2 linked regions of the Panacibacter ginsenosidivorans genome follow. The protein of the gene in region 2 interacts with the protein of the main gene of each other region in a pairwise test. Links are inferred from orthologs where the notes say so. Each region holds a gene or a part of one and is shown on either strand. Other genes may lie near its edges. The genes, in order: tpiA and pepT.

Region 1 (10,740 bases), 2.2 Mb from region 2 along the record:
GGAATATTCCTGCAAATACCATGGGTTTTACTTCTTCAAAACCTTTGATCATGGGAGCAGGATTATTGGCAAGCGTAATGGTATCGCCGACCTTTACTTCTTTGGCTACTTTGATGCCGGTGATAAGATAACCAACATCACCGCATTTAACTTCCGGCTTGGGTGTCATGGTAAGTTTTAGCACGCCAATTTCATCGGCAAAATATTCCTGTCCTGTGGAAGCGAACTGTATCTTATCCCCTTTTTTTATGCTTCCGTTAAGGATGCGGTAATAGATAATGATGCCACGAAAACTGTTGAACACACTATCAAAGATCAATGCCTGCAACTGGCCATTTTCATCCCCTTTAGGCGCAGGTATTCTTTCAACGATGGCTGCCAGTATTGCTTCTATACCAATTCCTGATTTGCCACTTGCTAACAATATATCTTCTTGTTTGCAACCGATAAGGTCTATGATCTGGTCTGTAACTTCAGGTATCATAGCGCCATCCATATCAATCTTATTAATGACAGGAATTATTTCCAGGTCATTGTCTAACGCGAGGTATAAATTACTGATTGTTTGTGCCTGTATACCCTGTGATGCATCTACCAGTAGTAATGCACCTTCACATGCCGCAAGTGCACGGCTTACTTCGTAACTAAAATCTACGTGGCCCGGTGTGTCAATAAGGTTGAGGGTATATTCTTCCCCTTTATATGGATAATTAATCTGTATGGCATGGCTTTTAATGGTAATTCCTTTTTCCCTTTCAAGATCCATATCGTCCAAGACCTGGTTCATCATATCTCTTTCACCAATGGTCTTGGTATGTTCCAGCAACCTGTCTGCAAGTGTACTTTTCCCGTGATCAATATGCGCGATAATGCAAAAATTCCTGATATGCTTCATAATGCGGCAAAGATAATCATTGGATAATCTTTATGTAAAGAATTCGTGTTATCTTCACTTCGAAGACATCATGGGTATTGTACTTCTACTTTCTGAATTTATTTCAACAATCTTTTGCCTGCTGTATGCGTTTTTGCGAACTGTCAATTGGGAGATGAAAAACTATGTAAAATGAAAACAGCTAACACTATTGTAAACCAAAATTGAAATGAAAAATGGATTATTCGCTTGAAGTACTGCATAATATTATTATTTACCTGCATATTCTTACAGTAATTGCTATCATTCTTAAAATTGTGCTCGTATTCAGGAGCAAAGGTTTTGATGTGCCTGCAGTTGTTTCAAGTTTCTTTCGTGTATATACTAAAAGTGATCTCTACATGAGTAATAACCAGTCACGAAAGCAGTATATGCGGCTGAATAATCTCATTAATTATTACATTTACGGCTGGCTGCTGGCAACTATAATTATTATAGTGGTTTTTCATAGCCCTTATTAATAAGGCTATTATTTATATCATTATATAATTCCACGAATTGCTCAGCAATTCTTTTTTTATTATAAAGCACTTTTGCGTTAGCTGAGATAATTGCACGGTCATATTTATCAAAGCTCTTCACAATATTGTGCAGGGCATTGGTTAATTGTTCCACATCTCCTGCATTTACAATAATACCATTGCTATCATTAACCGCTTCAGCCACACCACCCGCGTTGGCAGCAATAACCGGCAAGCCGCAGCACAAAGCCTCTGCTACAACACAGGGAAAATTTTCATGATTACTGAACAGTATAAAAACATCAGCCTGCTGCATTTCTTTGGCCACACGATCATGCGCCACTTCTCCGGTAAACTGTATTTGTGCATGCAGTTCATTTTCTTCAACCATTAATTTAAGCTCTTGTTTATATGGACCACACAAAACACATTCCCACTCTTTGTGGAAAATATTCAATTGTGCCAACGCTCTTATAATACCCGCAGGATTTTTTTGTTCCCCCATTGCAGATACATGTATAAAACGCAGTTTGTTGTTTTTCTCTTTCTGTTTATAATAAAACAGGTCTGTATCAACAAGATTATGAATTGTACGGTAGTTTTTTAATTCAAAATATGATTGCAGTTTTTTACCAATAGTTTCAGAAACATTCGTTACCGAAATAGCATTGCTGAAAATACGTCTTGTGTTAACCTGGAAATATTTGCTGCGTTTTAAAAAATAGTCAGGAGATGTTTCTTCATAATGTGATGACTGCTCAGAAACGATAAAAGGAATATTCTTTTTTTTTAAAAGCCGTAATGCAATCAGGCCAGCTTTTACCGGTACATGTACATGAATAAGATCAGGCTTTCCATTCTTAGCAAAATATTCTTTTATTATTTTACTATAATACCGGTGATACAAAATATTATACCACAATTTATCAACCCACGCAATACCAAAAGGCCTGAACTTAAATACATGAACATATTCTGTAAGGCCATTTTTTTTGTTCACTATAAGTGCTGTTTTTTCTACCGGCAAACTTCTGCCTGCCTGCAATACATGAATTACATCAACAGGCAACAATTCAGCAACTGCCTGTGCATGGCGTTGTATAAAATCGCCATTAAAAGGTTCATATGGATTGGGGTACCAACTGGCCAACCACAATATTCTCATCGCAAATTTTCTTCTGTAGTTATTAGAATTTTTATGTGCCGGGCTTTTGAATAAATACTAAACTGCTGTTGCGTCGCACTCTTGTACGTTCGGTATCGCTGCTGCATGTATGATGTATATTATTAACTACTTTACACATCATAAACGAGCAAACTCATATTTCTTTTTCTTTTACCAGCAGGTTCTTTATCCAGTAATAATCTTCTTTTCTCCATTTAAAAAAATCAAAAAAGTTTACCTGATAATCCTTATAAAAAATATACAATGAATAACCCATATTAACTGCATAGCTTACTGTACTAACTGCCGCTGCTGCAATGATGCCATAACGAGGCACAAAGATCCATGCACCCACAACCATCACTACCAATGCAAGTAGTGCACCCTGTACATTTACTTTTACTTTCCCCTTACCGGAAAAATAAGCGGAGAGCAACACCAAAACACTTAAAGAAAAAATGCCTGGTATCAAAAGAAGCATAGGTATTTGCATGGCGTTAAATGTTTCTCCAAATATTTTAATAAAGAAAAACTTTCCAAGCAGTAATACGCCAATAAATAACAACAAAAATAATTGTGAAAATAATCTTGCCATCACCATAATAATATGATTCAAACGCTGCCTGTCAGACCCGCTTGCTGTTCTTGGAAACACTACGCTGGCAATGATCTGTGGCACTATCAGCAACATTTGCCCAAGCTTGGCCACCTGTATATAATTGCCAAGATCGGCCGCAGTAGCAACGGGGCTGTTGTTTACAAAAAGATAATCTATCCTGTACACTAAAAAAAAAATAACATTGGCACTAAGTGCTGTAAGCGAGTATTGTAAAAACTTTTTCAGGTGTTGAACAGGTGGCAGTCCAAAAACCCCTTCTCTCCTGTTGTATAAAAAAAATGAAATGATCAATACTATTCCGGATACAAAGAAAGTATAGAAATAAAGTGTAGTTATATGTGCGGCGTCTCCTGCATTCGTCGGAGCATCTTTGGATGGAATGATGATCACAAAAATGATATTTACCAGCGAAAGCAATAAATTGGGAAGTATATAATTTTCTTTTGTATAGTACAATGCTGTTATATAACCCATCAGCGTTTGGCCGCTTATATATAGAAAACCATATAATGACCATGCAGGTAGTAGACCTGCATCAATAGTCTTGTCTATAAGAAAATAAAGATGTACCAGGCCGATCATTAGTAATCCTGCAACAACACTCCATAAACCTGCAAAACTTAAAAGCTTGTTGCGCCGGATAATATTACCCGAAGCAAAATAAGTAAAGCCTTGTTCGAAACCCAATGCCAGCACAACCTGCAGGAAAGAAAAAATGATAGTAAGAAAATAAAGACTGCCTGAACCAGCTGCTTTCAGATACCTTGATAAAAATACATTGACCAGTAAAACGGAAAAGAAATAAAATCCACGCCAGAAAATGCTTTGTGCAAGTAGCTTCTTAAAATTCATTAGTGTGCTCTATGCTGCTAAAGTACGATTCTTTGTTGTAGTATATCTTTTACAGGATAAGCGCTGTTATCTTATTCCCAGAATTTTACAGGATAATTCATGCAGTTCTGCGTATCTCCTTCATGCAGGTGTTTGCCTAGTTCTGTTAACTGTTCTTCAGTTAAGCAGTTTTCTGCAGCAGGAAAAAATATTTTCTCTTCAAAACGGATATGCTGTTCCAGCAGATTTGTAAATTTTTCAATCACCTCCATATTTCTTGGGTTATGCTGAAGCAAAGAAATATAGGAGCGCAAGACAGCATGTTCTTCTTTGAGTGTTTCTATAAGTGCTTTATCGCAATCAGCATTGGCAACAGCGGGCACCAGAAAATTTTCTTCTGCTTTAAAGTGCTCTTCAATATCTTTATGCCAGAAATCAAAAATAAAAGCAGCCATCTCTTTTGAAGATGCTGCTTTTTTAATTCCTTTTTTCAACAGTAATACCGCCAGTAAACCATTATGGTGTTGCCTTGATAATGGTTGTAATTGCACATGGCGTTTCATAATTGCTGAAATTATTGTTGACGTACAAGTGAGTGACACAACAAAAGCATCATAGTAGTAATGCAGTTTGTGCAATAATATTACACACTCAACTGTTACTATTTCAAACTGTTGATGATCGTTACAAATTCATCTGCTATCAATGATGCACCACCTACAAGACCGCCATCAACATCGGGCTGTGAAAATATTTCTTTTGCGTTAGAGGCCTTAACGCTGCCACCATATAAAATGCTGATATTATTGGCAACCTCATTTCCATACTTACCCGCAAACACAGAACGCAGGTATGCATGCATTTCCTGTGCCTGTGCGCTGGTTGCTGTTTTACCTGTACCTATTGCCCAGATTGGTTCGTAAGCTATCACGATCTTTTGCACCTGCTCTGCAGACAAATGAAACAATGATTCTTCTAATTGCTTTTCTACAAACTGATTTTGCGTACCTGCTTCTCGAATGCTAAGCGGTTCACCACAACAAAAGATAGGAGTAATATTATATTCGAGACAGATATTTACTTTGTCTGCAAGAAACTGGTTACTCTCTTCAAAATATTCGCGGCGCTCTGAGTGGCCTAGCACCACCACACTTATTCCAAGTGATTGTAACATTTCAACAGATGTCTCGCCGGTATATGCACCACTTTTTTTACTATAACAGTTTTGTGCAGCTATAAATACATTGTTCTTCCCTGCAATTTTTTGTTGCGCCATGGCCAGGTAAGGAAAGGGCACTGCAAATACTGCCTGCTGGTATGCCGATAAACTATGCGGCTTTGCAATGATGGCATCAAGTAATTGTTCGCCCTGCTGAATGGTAAGATTCATTTTCCAGTTAGCTGCTGCAATTTGTTTTCTCATAACGGTCCTGTTTCTATTTAAATGTTGGTTTTTTATTAAGTGGTCTCAAAGATATATTGCAAAATTCTCTTTTCGGCATCTGACAAAGACTGGCCTTTCATTTTTTTCCAGTTATCTATGTCTTTAAAACTTTTCTCCAGCTCATATCTTGTGATGCCTTTACTGCCCCACTGAAAATCAGGGATATATTTTGGTAACAGACCTTCGCCAAAAATATTACAGCATGTGCCTATAACACTACCTGTGTTAATTGAAGTATTGATAGCAGTGCGGCTGTAATCACCCATTACCACACCACATTTTATATTGGCTTCTATGTAGTCCTGTGCAACGGTGTTCCACATCTTGACCATGCTTGCCGTATTCTTTACATTGCTGTTGGTGGTGCCTGCGCCAAGGTTGCACCATTTGCCAATTACTGCATCGCCAAGATAACCATCATGTGATTTATTACTGTATCCCTGCAGAATTGCGTTCTTTATTTCGCCGCCTGCAACACAACATGGACCGAGCGTTGTGGCGCCATATATTTTGGCACCCATTTTTATAACAGAATCGTTACACATTGCAAAAGGGCCACGTATAAGGGCTCCTTCCATAATAGTGGCATTTTTACCGATGTAAACAGGGCCTGCGGATGCGTTGATGATAGCGCAGCTAATAGTTGCACCTTCTTCAACAAAAATATTTTCAGGGTTGATATATTGATTGCCTTGCGGCAGTGGCCTTGATTGACGATCTTTTGTAAGCAAATCAAAATCGCTTCGCAGCATATGATCATTCAGCTCAAACATATCCCATGCATGAAAAATTCTTTTTGCTGTTTCATATTCGCAGATGGTTTCAAAACTGTTCAATAAATTTTCCCTGGGGAAATTAGCCCCATCAAAGTTTTTCTTACCTGCAATTAACCCACCGGTGTCTGCCAGCGCTTCATTTTCATTTAGTGAAAGAATGCGCTCTGCTAGCGCCGTATCGGGTAAAATTGATGCATCTATCCAGTAATGTGAGCCGGAAGGTATTGGGCCATACAATAAACTAAGGTAATCTTCCGTATGTACATGTACCGTTTGTTTCAAAAGCAATTCCCAGCGCCCTTTTGCAGTGCAGATACCAACACGAAGATCTGCAACGGCACATGCATTATTAAGCGGGTATAAATGCTTATGGTCGGTGTTATCAAATAATACAATACTCATTTGTTATCCACAATTTGTAAAGTTATTGTTAGAATGAAAATAATCGCAAAAGAATGTGGCGCTGTTTCTTTTATTTTGCCGCGTTCTCAAACTCCTAATATTAATCATCAGTGAACCGATCTATATTTACATTTATTTTATTACTCAGTGCATTTGCCTGCGGGCAAAATAACGACAACAAAAACAAACAACCGTCAGTAAATAATACAGCGGATTCCATCTTCAGACCACTTTCTCAAGTTGAAATAAAAAAATACAGTACTGCCATTGAACAATACTATGATAAAAAACTCGTAGCCACAGGTTTTAACGGCAGTTTTCTTGTAGCAAAAAATGGTGAAATATTATATGAAGATTACAAAGGCTTTTCCAATTTTGCCACAAAGCAACCGGTAGATGAGCACTCCGCTTTTCATCTTGCATCTATCTCCAAAACATTTACGGCCATGACGATTTTGAAGCTTTGGGAAGAAGGCCGCTTAAACCTTGACGATTCTATTCAAAAATATTTTCCAAAACTTCCTTATCATGGTATTACTATAAAAATGTTACTGGATCATAGAAGTGGTCTTCCCAATTATTTATACTTCATGGATTCTATCTGGAACAAAAAAATAAAAGCCACTAACTGGGATGTGGTGAATTTCATGATAGAACACCAGCCAAAAGCAGATGCTGCGCCTGACCGTGTATATCATTATTGTAATACCAATTTTTTATTGCTGGCGCTTATCGTGGAGAATGTAACCAACCAGTCTTTTCCAAAATACATGAAGGATAGTGTATTCACACCGCTTGGTTTAAAAGATACTTATATTTTTTCTGCGGCGGATACGTTGCATTATGTGCCCACTTATTCTGTTACCAGGCCCTTCCCGATGGATCATCTCGATTGTACCTACGGTGATAAAAATGTGTACAGCACAGCCCGTGATCTTTTTACCTGGGACAAAGTATTATACGAAAATCTTTTTACCCGAAAATCAACAACAGAAATGGCTTTCGAGCCCTATAGTTTTGAAAAAAGAACCAAACATAATTATGGTCTTGGCTGGCATCTCTTCTTCAACAATGGCGATACTATTGTTTATCACAATGGCAAATGGCATGGCAGCAATACAGTATTTACAAGGCTTGTACAGGATACTGCTGTCATCATTGTGCTCGGCAATAAACTCAACCGGAATATTTACCAGGCTAAAGAAATGCAAAGCATCTTCACCGGAAGGTTAGATACATCGAAACTGGAAGAATAATTTTATTATATCAGCTATAGTATTTCATAGCATCACCTGTTGCGTCGCAATCCTTTTATCGGTTGGAATATAGTGGAGCATTAAATGCATCTAATTAGATATTTGTTTTGGAATTAATAGTATAAAATCTTTATCTAAAGCATTATGCCCCTGCAATTATCAACTTTACCGTCTTAAAAATTTCATAGCAAAGCAATACAACACCACTACTGCCTAAAATAATACCGGCGATCTTTATAAAAGGTACAAGACCTGAAATATAAAATTTGGAAGGATCAGCACGCATATAATAAACGGTGATCATATGGCCTGCAGGATATTTTGTTGTTCTTGCTTTCTTTGAATGTACCGTTACTACCTGGTCGTCCTTTGTTCTGAACTGCAGTACAGGAAAATAAGAACGAACCCTGTCTGAATCCTTGGCCATTTTGTAATCAATAACAGAAGCAAGCGCTTTCTCACCTTGTGTTCTTATTTTTCTGCGTCGTAAAAGTTTTTTGATGGTTGTAAAAACAAAGAAGTAGAAGAGCAAACAAAGCAGGAAAATAAAAATTATCAGCTTAAATACCAGGAAGGCTGTTGTCATGTAAGCAGCGGTTTTGTTTCAAAAAAATGAAATTAAGTCATTTTGGCTATGAACAATGTGTAATTGAATGCATTAATTGATAATTAATACGTTTTAGCCTTATTGTTTTTTTGAAAACGCCCTATAATTTTATTTATTATAGCTATGCTAAAATGCAGAAGCTTCGCAAAGAAAAGCAGCGCAGGTGTGCGACGCAAGGGACGATCAGTATGGCTATAACGCCGGGAACACAAAATTCTTCTTCATATTTCTTACAGACAATATACTTTTGCAGCCTCAAAATTTTTATACAACCAAAAAATCGGGGCGGGGGAATATCTCATGAAAATTATGAAGTTTGGCGGCACCAGCGTAGGTAAGCCGGAACGTATGCACCAGGTAGCACAACTGATAACAAAAGATGCCGAACCTAAAATTGTTGTGCTCAGCGCTTTAAGCGGAACTACCAATGCATTGGTAGCTATTAGCGATAGTCTTGCACACAGCGACCGTGAAGCTGCCAAACGAAAGATAGATGAGCTGGAAGCACATTACAGGAATTTTGTAAAAGAACTGGTACATTCAGAAGCATCATTGTTAAAAGCAAACGCCATTGTTACAGAGCATTTCGAATTCCTGAATATTATTTTGAAAATATCTTTCAGCGATGCGTTGAATAAAGATATTCTTGCCCAGGGCGAGTTGATGAGTACTAAATTATTCTGCGTTTATCTGGAAGAAAATGGTATAGATCATTTGTTGTTGCCTGCACTTGAATTTATGAGCATTGATGCCAATGAAGAACCACAGGTGGGCAGCATTAAAGTAAAGCTTAGCCAGTTGCTGCAACAAAACACCAATAAAAAATTATTTGTAACACAAGGTTATATCTGCCGCAATGCAAGAGGTGAAGTGGATAATTTAAAACGTGGTGGCAGTGATTATACTGCATCATTAATTGCTGCAGCTATTAATGCAAGTGTATGTGAAATATGGACAGATATTGATGGCATGCACAACAATGATCCACGTATTGTTGATAAAACAGTGCCCGTTGAATTATTAAGTTTTGACGAAGCAGCAGAGCTTGCTTATTTCGGTGCGAAGATTTTACACCCTGCATGTATATGGCCCGCACAGCATTACAATGTGCCGGTTAAATTACTCAACACTATGCAGCCCGATGCAAAGGGTACAACCATACAGGGAGATGTGAAGGGAAACGGCGCAAAAGCAGTGGCAGCAAAAGATGGCATCATTGCCATCAAGATCAAGAGCAGCCGCATGTTACTGGCTTATGGTTTTCTGAGAAAAATATTTGAAGTGTTTGAAAAATACCGCACTTCCATTGATATGATCACCACTTCTGAAGTAGCTGTAAGTGTAACAATAGATTCTGATACAAACCTTGATGCTATAATACAGGAGCTTGAACCATTTGGTAATGTGGAGATAGATAAAGACCAGACCATTGTTTCCATTGTTGGCAACGATATTGCGCAAACACCTGATGTGATGAAGAAAGTTTTTGAATCGATCAGTTCCATTCCTTTGCGCATGGTAAGTTATGGAGGCAGTAACAATAATATTTCCTTACTTATTCCAGCATCGCATAAAAAAGAAACACTGCAGTTGATCAACAAAGGCGTATTTGGATTGTAATAAATCATAGTATAAAAAAGCCTGGTTATTTATAGCCGGGTTTTTATTTTAATGAGAATATTTTTTGATCCAGGCAGCATAATTATTATCATCATCCGTTGCGTCGCACACTTGTACTTCTCCAATAACTATTCGACAATAAATGCAATAGATTTTTTCTTACATTAGAGCATTATGTTTTTGAGTGTTAATCCAGGGCTACCGATAAAAAAATATCGATGGAAAAAATTATAGTTACCAACAACGAAACAATGCAGCAATTCGAAGTAAGTATGGATAATGAATTGGCGTTTTTGCAGTACCGCTTTTACAAAGATGATATTGCACTAATGCATACAGATGTGCCCGACACATTAGGTGGCAAAGGCATTGCTTCTGCTTTGGCAGTGCATGCATTGGAATGGGCAAAAGAACATCAAAAGAAAATAATTGTGTACTGTCCTTTTGTAGCTTCCTATTTAAAGAAACATCCGGAATATGATTACCTGGTTGATAAAAATTACCGGTAGAAAATGCGCTATGCTGCAGCATTATTGAAAAACAGAACGTACAAGTGAGTGACACAACAGGCGATGCCATGAAAAGATAAGCTGACCTCAAAAAAAATTCTTACAGATCAACCTTT
Region 2 (10,701 bases):
ATTATTTTGGTAACAGGCATTGAGTATTTGATGAACAATACTTACATCATCTGTAACCTGGTAAAGCCCCCCTCTAACTCCCCCCGGTGGGGGGAGAATTTTGAAAACATCTTCTGAATGTTGCAATGTGTTAAAAATAATTGTCGGTTGTTTTCCATCAAAGATTTTCAAGTTGCGTGGCAAACGCAAATGCATATCCACAACCAACCTTGTTGGGCTTTTACCACTCCATAACCGGTTTGATAATTCAGGATCATCCAATAAAGCAGTGTTGGTACCAACCAATATCGCGGCTTCTTCACTACGCCATTTATGTACGAGTTTATTGGTCAATGCATTTGTAATAAGTAATCTTTTATCTGTTTGTTTTAAAGCCCTCTCCTTTGGAGAGGGTTTGGGTGAGGTTGCAATTTTTTTATTCGCTGTTTGCGCCCATTTCAAAATAATATATGGTCTGTGTTCTGAATGAAATGTAAAGAATCGTTTATTCAATTCTTTGCAAGCTGATTCAAGTACACCAACTTTTACATCAATACCTGCGGCTAAAAGTTTTTCAATTCCTTTGCCATCAACTTCTTTAAAAGGATCTCTGCAACCAACAACAACATTTGGAATTTTCTTTGCTATGATAAGATCGGCGCAGGGTGGTGTTTTGCCAAAATGTGCACAAGGTTCAAGTGAAACATAGATAGTGGATGAAGCAATCAAATCATGATCCTTTTCTGCAACACTGTTAATACAATTTACTTCCGCATGTGCCTTGCCATATTGCATGTGATAGCCTTCGCCAATTATCCTGCCTTTATATACCAACACCGCACCCACCATAGGATTGGGGGCAACAAAACCTGCTCCCATTTCTGCAAGCTGTAAACAACGGTGCATGTATTGTTCGTCTGCTGTCATTTATTTTTATTGGCCCAGCTGTATTGCTACTATTAAATGTTGTTGCGTCGCACACTTGTACGTTCTGATCTTTACGCAACATATTTGCAAGCCGCAAAACTAACCGAAATCATCTTAACATTGCAGTATGGGCATCCAGGAAGCTTATACTCAACTCATGTATCAATTGTTTGAACTGTATGATGACAGGGAATCAGCCAATATTGCAGACTGGACAATCGAACATATTACTGGCTTCAAAAGAATTGACAGAATAACCAATAAGCAGTTTCCTTTAAATATTTTGCAAGAGGAATCGCTAAAAACTTATACAGAACAATTACTACAACACAAGCCTGTACAATATATTTTGCACGAAGCTTGGTTTGCAGGAATAAAATTTTATGTTGATGAAAATGTATTGATACCAAGACCTGAAACGGAAGAACTGGTAATGTGGATTGTTGAAGAGACTAAAAAGTCAAAAGTAAAAAATCAAAAAGTTTTAGATATTGGAACTGGTAGCGGTTGTATTCCTATTGCTTTGAAAAAGAAACTCCCGGAACTTGATGTGCATGCATTAGATGTTTCTGAAGACGCATTAAATGTTGCAAAGAAAAATGCTGTAACACAAAACGTAGATATAACTTTTTATAAAACAAATATCCTCGACAGGGATAAATGGAACTCACTTCCACTTTTTGATATCATTGTAAGTAATCCACCATATATAAAGCAATCAGAAGAAAAAGAAATGCGTGATAATGTATTATTGCATGAACCACACCTTGCATTATTTGTTCCCGATGAAGACGCTTTATTATTTTATAAAACTATTACTGAACTTGGCTTGCAGCATTTAAACAAAGATGGTCAACTTTTTTTTGAGATCAATGAGATGCTGGGAAATGAAGTAAAGGATTTACTTAAGCAGAAAGGCTATTCAAATATTGAAATAAAAAAAGACATGCAGGGAAAAGACAGAATGGTAAAAGCAAGCTTTACTTAACAATAGCTACAACCTTTGCCCCGGCACGTTTAGCGCTTTGCATAACTTTGAATACTTCTCCATAATATGCAGAAGTATCTGCATTAACAACTACAGAAGGTGTATCTACAAAGGCTCTTTGCTTCATTACTTCTGCTTTGAGAATAGTATCGATCATGTTTATATCAATAAGCTTTTGACCAAGATATAATTTCTGTGCCTTATCAATAGAGATTACAATATTCTGTTTTGCTTTTGTATCTTTTTTGCCCGCAGGGTTATTCACTTTTACAATATTTGGATTGGCAAGTGTAGATACAATAAGAAAAAAGAACAACAGTATGAACAGGATATCGTTCAGCGCATTAGCGTGAAGTTCTCCATGTGATTTGCTTCTTTTCAGTTTCATTTGTCTTTATTACTGTTGTTTCCGTTTGAGAAAAAATCTGAACGTACAAGTGTGCGACGCAACGAAAGCTTAATGCTTATTCAAAAGCTTAGCTCATAAAAAATTAGCGTGTTGGCTCCTGCAACATATCTACAAAATCTGCGCTTGCTGCTTCCATTTTATTTACCGTTTTACCGATCTGTGCATTCAAAAAATTATAAGCCAGGTAAGCAAGCAAACCAATGATCAGACCACTTGCAGACGTTACCATTTTTGTATAAATACCACCCGCAATGGAAGCAGGTGTAAAATCTCCTGTTGTACTGATGGCCGAGAACAATTGCAACATACCAAAGATGGTTCCAAGAAAACCGATCATAGGCGCAATGCCATACACCAGCGATAAAATAGAAATATTGCGTTCCATTTTATACACTTCAAGATTGCCTACATTCTCCATGCTTTTTTCAATGGCATCAATTGGTTTACCAATGCGCTGAATGCCTTTGTCTATAATGCGTGCAACAGCATTGTCAGTATTTTTTGCAAGATTTCTTGCAGCGCTCAGGTTGCCTGTCATAATATTATCGCGGATGATGCTCATAAAATTTGCATCGATCTTTGAAGCTTTATTAATAGCAAAAAAGCGTTCAAAAAAAACAAAAATGGTGGCCACAAATAATGCGTATAAAGGATACATCAAAAAACCGCCTTTCTGTAATATGCTCCATGCACTTTCTGTTTGCGGCGCTACTGCATTTATGGCTGTTGTAACGCTGTCCTGAACCTGTAATAATACAACCATGATATAAATTAGGTTTTTGCTAAAGTATGTGTTAACTCAAAACAACGGACAATGTGTGTATAAATTATCAACCTGTGTATGATTTAAGAAAGATTTTGCACAAAGGGGAAAATTATGAACCCGGCTAAAGCAGTTGTGGCGTCGCCTGTTGCGTCGCACACTTGTACTTTTTATCCTTACGCAGCAATAAAACAAACAACAAAAAAATATCGGCCGGAAATTTCCGGCCGATATTTCTACTGTTTACTAATTAGTTATTATTTCTGTTTATCGGTATTCATCTTCAACATGGCCATTATCTGGTTCATTGTTTTTTGCATGCCATCTGTACTTCCATCAAGAAACATAATATTGCCTTTACCAACTTCAGCAAAATTTTTGATTGCTTCTGTCCACATGCTAAAGAGAATAACGTTTGTGTCAAGGTTGGCTTGTTTCATTTGTTCTGCAGCCTGACTCATACCTTTGGCCACTTCTTCTCTGAACAATGCAACGCCTTGTCCGCGCAATCTTGCAGCTTCTCTTTCTGCTTCTGCAGCTATTTTTATAGCGTTACCTTCTGCTTCCGCCGCTTTTGTTTTTGTGATCAATAATGCCTGGCCTTCATTTTCTGCAGCAGCTTTTAAATTATTACTGGCAACAACTTTGCTCATGCTGTCAATAATTGCCTGATCGAATGTTATATCATTGATCTGCAAATCAAGCAGATGGTAACCCCATTCTTCCAGCACATGATCTACTTCAAATTTTACAGCATCAATAATTTCTTTTCTCAAACCAAGAATTTCTGCCTGGCGTTTCGTAGCTACAAATGAACGGATATTACCTTCAATTGTTCTTACCAATGCCTGCATCAAATCCTTATCACTAAAGAATTTGAAAGCTACTTTTTTGATCGTTTCTTCCTCTGCACCCATTACTGCATAAAGCAGCATGCTTTTGAAATATACATTGGCCTGGTCTGCAGTAACCGCCTGGAATTCGAGTTCCACAGAACGGTTCTGTATACTGATACGTTTATATATCTGTTCTATTACCGGGATCTTGAAATTCAATCCCGGCTTTAAAACACGCTGATATTTGCCAAACATTGTTATTACACCAATGGTACCCTGGTTTATAGATACGAACCCGCTAAAAAATATAAAGATTATGACGAGCACCCACCAGTAAGAAATAAATTCCATATTGTTAGATTTTAAAAAGGAAAGATAAGCATTGGAACATCAAGTTTAAAAATTAACTGTTCTCCTCCCATACCTGTACAAGGTTTACCAAAACTTCTACTGCTTTCTCCATATCCTTAACAGCAATCCATTCATGCTTGCTGTGTATAGCCTGCATGCCGGTAAAAATATTCGGGCAAGGTAATCCCATAAAACTTAAGCGGCTACCATCTGTTCCGCCACGAATTGGTTCATTCACTACATTTAAACCTGCACGTTTGTATGCTTCTGCTGCAAATGCAGAAACCTGTGTATGCTGATCCAGTATTTCTTTCATGTTGCGATACTGTTCCCATACTTCAAATTGCATACCTGCTTTGGTATGTTTGCTCATTACTTCTTCAGCAATGGCTTCCAGTCTTTTCTCATGCTTTTCAAGATTGGTTGTAATAAAATCGCGGATAATAAATTCTATGGTTGCTTTTTCTGCAATTCCATTTACTGAAACAGGATGCACAAAACCTTGTCTTCCTTTGGTTGTTTCAGGACTGAATTCATTTTTTGGTAATGCGGCTAAAATTTCTCCGGCAATCTTTAAAGCATTTACCATTTTGTCTTTTGCATAACCTGGGTGAGAGATAACCCCGTTTATAATAATCCTTGCGCCATCTGCACTAAATGTTTCATCTTCAAAAGTGCCGGCTTCGCCGCCATCTAATGTGTAGGCATAATCTGCACCTAACTTTTTGAGATCGAGTTTTGCGGTGCCTTGTCCTACTTCTTCATCAGGCGTAAAAAGAATTTTAATATCTCCATGTCTTATTTCAGGATGCGATACAAGATAGTTTGCCATATCCATAATAACAGCTACACCGGCTTTATCATCAGCGCCCAATAGTGTTAATCCACTTGCAGTGATAATGTCATTACCAATATGTTTTTCTAAATAAGGATAATCTTTTTTACTGATCACCTGTGTTGTATCATCTGGCAGTATAATGTCTTCTCCGCTATAATGTTTATGTAGTATAGGTTTTACGTTGGTGCCACTGCAATCAGGTGCTGTATCTACATGACTGCAAAAACAAATTGCAGGAACTTTTTTATCTGTATTGGAAAGAATGGTTGCATACACATAACCATATTCATCTGTATGCGCATCTGCCAAGCCAAGACTTAATAGTTCTGATGTTAATACCTTACTTAGATCTTTCTGCTTTTCTGTGGTAGGATGTTTATGGCTTGTGGGGTCACTTTGTGTATCTACCTGTACATAACGCATGAATCTTTCTGCAACCGTGAATAGGTAATCTTTCATTAAACACGAATTTTTTGAACACGAATTTCACGATTTACATTAATGGACGCAAATGAAATCTAATTTTCAATTGAAAGAAGAACGATGAAGTGAGTGACACAAGAGGCGACGCCATGAAAACCCAAGCTTGTAAAATAAAAAACCCGGAACTTATAAAAGCCCCGGATAACTATAGTCAGAGTGAAAATTTATTAATGATGATGGTGATGCAACTTCTTTGCAAAATCTTCTGCACTGATGCTCTCTTCTGTTGCCTGAACCTGCTGCTCTACTAACCTGAATAATTTTTCAGTCTGCAGTTTCATATATGTTTCTTCCACGAACTTTTGATCTTTCATCATGCGGTTGGCATATTCATCAAGCCATGGTGCTTCGTCAAGATTCTGCATGCCCATATAACCTGCTATTTGGTTAAGTGCAAACTGCCTGATCTCGGCCGGGTCAACAGTGATCTTATTTTCATTAATTAGCTTGCTGCTGATTAATGACCATTTCAACTGGTTTACAAAAGAAGGATATTCTTTTTCTGTCTCATCGTCAGTTTTCTGTTTTTCACTGCCATCTTTCAACCATCTTTTCAGGAAGCTTTCCGGAAAGTCCATAGTGGTGTGATCTGTAAGATGGTGATAGATCTGATCGTGTACCTGGTTACTGCTTTGCGCGGCATAATAATTTTCGATCTCTACTTTCACTGCATTGCGAAACTCTTCTTCAGTTTTTATGCTGCGGCCGGGATAAACTGTTTCAAAGAATGATTCAGTCATTTCAGCTTTTTCAACCAGGCCTACTTTTGTGATAAGTAGTTTAAACAATTTATCTGCATCTTCTTTGCTGTCTTTATTAAGGCCAAGATCGCCGATTACCCATTCTCTTTCTTTTTCGTCAAATGCAGTGCTCAGCTGAATTGTGATGGTGTCATCTTTCTTTTTACCGATTAATTCAGGGCGAACTGATTCGGCAAAATATTTTACCAGTAAAGAGTTAGATTTTATTAATCCCCCTTCAATAGCATTACCGTCTTTATCAACCTCTGTAAATTCTACATTCAGCACATTATTATCGCCGCTTACAGCTTCAGGCTCTGTCATTTTACCGTGACGGGTTGTTAAACGTTCTACTTCTTCATTTATCATTTGCTCTGTAACCTGTATTACATACCGGGTAACTTTTATATCTGAAATATGTAGATCGAAAGCAGGCTTTAATCCTATTTCAAAAGCAAATGCATAATCAGCAGGATTATTCATATCCAGCATACGTGCATCGTTTTCCAGGGGTAAAGGCTGGGCAAAAATATCAAGTTGCTCCTGCACCATATAATCCTGCAATTGCTTTTCCACAAGGCGTAAAACTTCATCAGAAAATACACCCTGGCCATACATTTTTTTCACGAGGCTGGCGGGTACCATTCCTTTACGAAAGCCAGATATATTAGCTGTTTTAGCATATTTCTTCAGGCTGCTTTCAAACGATTGCAGGTAATCTTCCTTCGCCACTTTTACAATAAGCTTATCTGTAAGCTTACCGATATTTTCCCTCGTAACAGTTGCCATAAAATAAATTGAGAATTTTAAGTTTTGGCTGATAAGTCGTTCATACAACTTATCAGCCATTTGGTGCGGATGATAGGAATCGAACCTACATGCCTTGCGGCGCTAGATCCTAAGTCTAGTGCGTCTGCCAGTTTCGCCACATCCGCAGGAATCCCGGTAACAAATTCAAATCGGGGGCGCAAAAATAGGGAATTTACACAAAAGGGCAAGTGTAGTTGAATTGTTTGTTTGCAAAAGTTTTGTATTGCCGGCTTTTATACTGCTATTTAGCTTCGTTGTGTCACTCACTTGTACACTTCGCACACTATTCGGCTATGCTCATCTATTAACTTTTTTGCTTTCAACAGGCAGCATTACCTTTAGTTTTTATAACATTACAATTCGTAATTATGCAGGAACTTATTGACCGATTGAAAGCGCAGGGGTTAACGGAAGAGCAAGCCTATAAAGCCATTGAAGTAATTAAGGACTTTGCCAAAGAGAAATTTCCCATATTCGCAGGGGCTATCAATAAACTTTTTGATAAATACGGCCCAAAAGAGGAAGAAGACTTTATGCCATAATGTATTTTTCTCAGGGAAGAATTGTAATAACGATAAACAATGGAATGCAAATGATAGACTTTTCTGCCCTTTTGACGTGAAAAGCCGTTTGCATGGTATTTGGTATCTTTTGGCGTTGATTGTTCAAAACACTTATCTTCAATCGAAAATAATTACAAATGAATTTTGGAAAGGAATTTGAAAAGTATGCTGTGAAGCATCAGGGTATCAGCAGCAGTACGCTGCATAGCTATCTTAATCACAATGTAACAAATCTTACGCCATACATTATAGAAGAAAGACCATTGAATGTAGCGAGTATGGATGTATTCAGCCGTTTGATGATGGATCGCATTATCTTTCTCGGCGAAGGCATTAATGATTATGTGGCAAACATTGTAACCGCACAGCTATTATTTTTAGATAGTACAGATCGCACACGTGATATACAGATGTACATCAACAGCCCGGGTGGCAGCGTTTATGCAGGTCTTGGTATTTACGATACCATGCAATTTGTAAGCCCTGATGTATCTACAATTTGCACAGGCATGGCTGCAAGCATGGGCGCAATTTTAATGTGTGCCGGTGTAACAGGTAAACGCAGTGCTTTGAAACATGCACGGATTATGCTTCATCAGCCAAGTGGTGCAATTGGCGGGCAGGCAACAGACATCGAGATCACTGCAAGGGAAATAAAAAAGATCAAACAGGAATTGTATCATGTTATAGCACATCATACTAACCAACCTGTAGAAAAGGTAGCTATAGATTGTGATCGTGATTTTTGGATGACAGCAGATGAAAGTAAAGCTTATGGATTGGTGGATGAAGTATTATTAACTAATCCAAGAAAGGAAAAGAAGTAACTGCGAATGCTCATTCTATAGCAAAACGCATAAGAGTGCGACGCAACAGGCGATGCCATAAAATACAAAAGTAGGATTCACAAAAACTTATACTTACAATATAGAACGTTAATATGATGCAGTCAAAATATATTATTCATCCTGTAATGGATGAAGAAGAAGAAAACGAAAAGGAAAATAAACCGGAAGCACATAGTCCATTTCTGATGAAAAAAATGGAGCAGCTTTTTTTGGAAAAAAGAGCTGTGTATCTATGGGGCATTGTAGATGATAAATCTGCAAGAGACATTGTTTCAAAACTTTTGTTACTTGATGCAGACAAACCGGGTGATGAGATCAGATTCTTCATCAATAGTCCGGGTGGAATGGTTACCAGCGGTATGGTGATGTATGATACCATGCGCTTGATAAAATCTCCGGTAAGCACCATTTGTATGGGTCTTGCTGCAAGTATGGGATCTATTTTATTAAGTGCCGGCACAAAAGGAAAACGGTTCATTTATCCTCATGGTGAAGTAATGATACACCAGCCAAGTCTTGGCGGTTATTTCCAAGCCACATCGGCTGATATTGAAATTCAAGCCAATCAAATGCGCAAAACAAAAGAGATAGGGGCAAAGATATTAGCTGAAAACTGTGGCAAAACGGTAGAGCAGATCATGAAAGATTTTGACCGTGATTATTGGATGGACGCCAAAGAATCAGTTGCTTATGGTATTGTAGACAAGGTATTGGATAAGCTTTAAGCCTGACTTAAAATTTTTTAAAAATCACTTACAGCGATTTAAGTATTTTTGCTGTGGCCCTGAAACCCCACAAATACTTAAATCGCTGCATTTATTATGGCAAAACAAACAAATTTACATTGTTCCTTTTGTGGGAAAAGCCGTGATGAGGTGAAAATCCTTATTGCCGGCCAGGAAGGGCATATCTGCGAAAATTGTGTAGAGCATGCCCAGGAGATCATTGTACAGGAGCTACAGAAAAGACACGAGATTCAAACAACGCAATATCGGTTTAACATTCGCAAACCGATGGAGATAAAACAGTTTCTGGATGAGTATGTGATTGGTCAAACAGATGCAAAGAAGATATTATCAGTTGCGGTTTACAATCATTACAAAAGAATTACTCAGAAGCAACAGAATGATGAGGTTGAAATAGAAAAAAGCAACATCATTATGGTTGGGGAAACAGGTACGGGCAAAACATTGCTTGCAAAAACAATTGCACGTCTATTGAATGTTCCTTTTGCTATTGTTGATGCAACTGTATTTACAGAAGCGGGTTATGTTGGTGAAGATGTTGAAAGCATGCTTACCCGGTTGCTGCAGGTTTGTAACTACGACGTAGCTGCTGCAGAAAAAGGTATTGTATACATTGACGAACTTGATAAGATTGCCCGTAAAGGAGATAATCCATCTATTACCCGTGATGTAAGCGGCGAAGGAGTACAACAGGGCCTTTTAAAAATGCTGGAAGGGACGGAAGTATTAGTGCCACCACAAGGCGGCAGGAAACATCCTGAGCAAAAGATGATCAAGCTGAATACGAGCAATATTCTTTTTATATGCGGTGGCGCATTTGATGGTATCGATAAAGTGATTGCACGCCGTATCAATACGAATGCAATTGGGTTTAATGTAAATAAAAATGAACAGGAGCAACAACGTCAAAACCTTTTGCAGTTTGTAAATGCACAAGATCTTAAATCATTTGGTTTGATTCCCGAATTGCTGGGCCGGTTGCCGGTTGTTACACATCTTGACCCGCTGGATGCAAAGACACTTCGCTCCATTCTTACCGAACCTAAGAACAGCCTTGTAAAGCAATACACACGCTTGTTTGAATATGAAGGCATAGCACTGAAGATAGAAGATGAAGTACTTGATTTTATGGTGAAGAAAGCATTGGAATATAAATTGGGTGCAAGAGGATTAAGAACTATTTGTGAACATATTCTTACAGATGCCATGTTTGAATTACCGGGTACAGGAGTAGAGAAATTAGATGTTTCACTTGAATATGCAGCAGAGAAACTGGGCAACAGCAAATTGAATATGCTGAAAGTAGCTTAAGAAATTTTTTTAGATAATTTGAAAGCAACGTTAATAGCGTTGCTTTTTTTATTTTATGGTTTCGGCTTCAGTTTTCATGTCATCAACTGTTGCGTCGCACTCTTGTACG

Evidence for each region.
Region 1: the proteins of pepT (region 2) and tpiA interact in binary tests that used the Escherichia coli proteins (3 or more experiments, as listed by UniProt). The link is inferred for Panacibacter ginsenosidivorans from one-to-one orthologs.

What each region holds. Positions count from the first base shown.
Region 1 is NZ_CP042435.1:71,191-81,930, reverse strand. Bases 3,553-6,528 are described here. They hold tpiA (triose-phosphate isomerase), read right to left. Parts: upstream 5,434-6,528; coding sequence 4,672-5,433; downstream 3,553-4,671. Other genes in these bases: FRZ67_RS00345 (putative sugar nucleotidyl transferase), read right to left, coding at 5,469-6,528; FRZ67_RS00355 (hemerythrin domain-containing protein), read right to left, coding at 4,103-4,573; FRZ67_RS00360 (lipopolysaccharide biosynthesis protein), read right to left, coding at 3,553-4,031. Outside these bases: lepA (translation elongation factor 4), read right to left, coding at 1-895; FRZ67_RS00370 (hypothetical protein), read left to right, coding at 1,111-1,395; FRZ67_RS00365 (glycosyltransferase family 4 protein), read right to left, coding at 1,367-2,560; more of FRZ67_RS00360, read right to left, coding at 2,715-3,552; more of FRZ67_RS00345, read right to left, coding at 6,529-6,632; FRZ67_RS00340 (serine hydrolase domain-containing protein), read left to right, coding at 6,743-7,888; FRZ67_RS00335 (DUF3592 domain-containing protein), read right to left, coding at 8,031-8,474; FRZ67_RS00330 (aspartate kinase), read left to right, coding at 8,796-10,115; FRZ67_RS00325 (GNAT family N-acetyltransferase), read left to right, coding at 10,334-10,624; FRZ67_RS00320 (MFS transporter), read right to left, coding at 10,725-10,740. UniProt on the Escherichia coli protein: Involved in the gluconeogenesis. Catalyzes stereospecifically the conversion of dihydroxyacetone phosphate (DHAP) to D-glyceraldehyde-3-phosphate (G3P).
Region 2 is NZ_CP042435.1:2,241,508-2,252,208, reverse strand. The notes cover bases 3,429-6,365. They hold pepT (peptidase T), read right to left. Parts: upstream 5,551-6,365; coding sequence 4,306-5,550; downstream 3,429-4,305. Other genes in these bases: tig (trigger factor), read right to left, coding at 5,742-6,365; FRZ67_RS09410 (SPFH domain-containing protein), read right to left, coding at 3,429-4,253. In the rest of the region: bifunctional diaminohydroxyphosphoribosylaminopyrimidine deaminase/5-amino-6-(5-phosphoribosylamino)uracil reductase RibD, read right to left, coding at 1-906; prmC (peptide chain release factor N(5)-glutamine methyltransferase), read left to right, coding at 1,034-1,894; FRZ67_RS09420 (ExbD/TolR family protein), read right to left, coding at 1,887-2,282; FRZ67_RS09415 (MotA/TolQ/ExbB proton channel family protein), read right to left, coding at 2,386-3,066; more of FRZ67_RS09410, read right to left, coding at 3,324-3,428; more of tig, read right to left, coding at 6,366-7,103; FRZ67_RS23490 (hypothetical protein), read left to right, coding at 7,493-7,666; FRZ67_RS09390 (ClpP family protease), read left to right, coding at 7,825-8,514; FRZ67_RS09385 (ClpP family protease), read left to right, coding at 8,628-9,260; ATP-dependent Clp protease ATP-binding subunit ClpX, read left to right, coding at 9,357-10,592. UniProt on the Escherichia coli protein: Cleaves the N-terminal amino acid of tripeptides.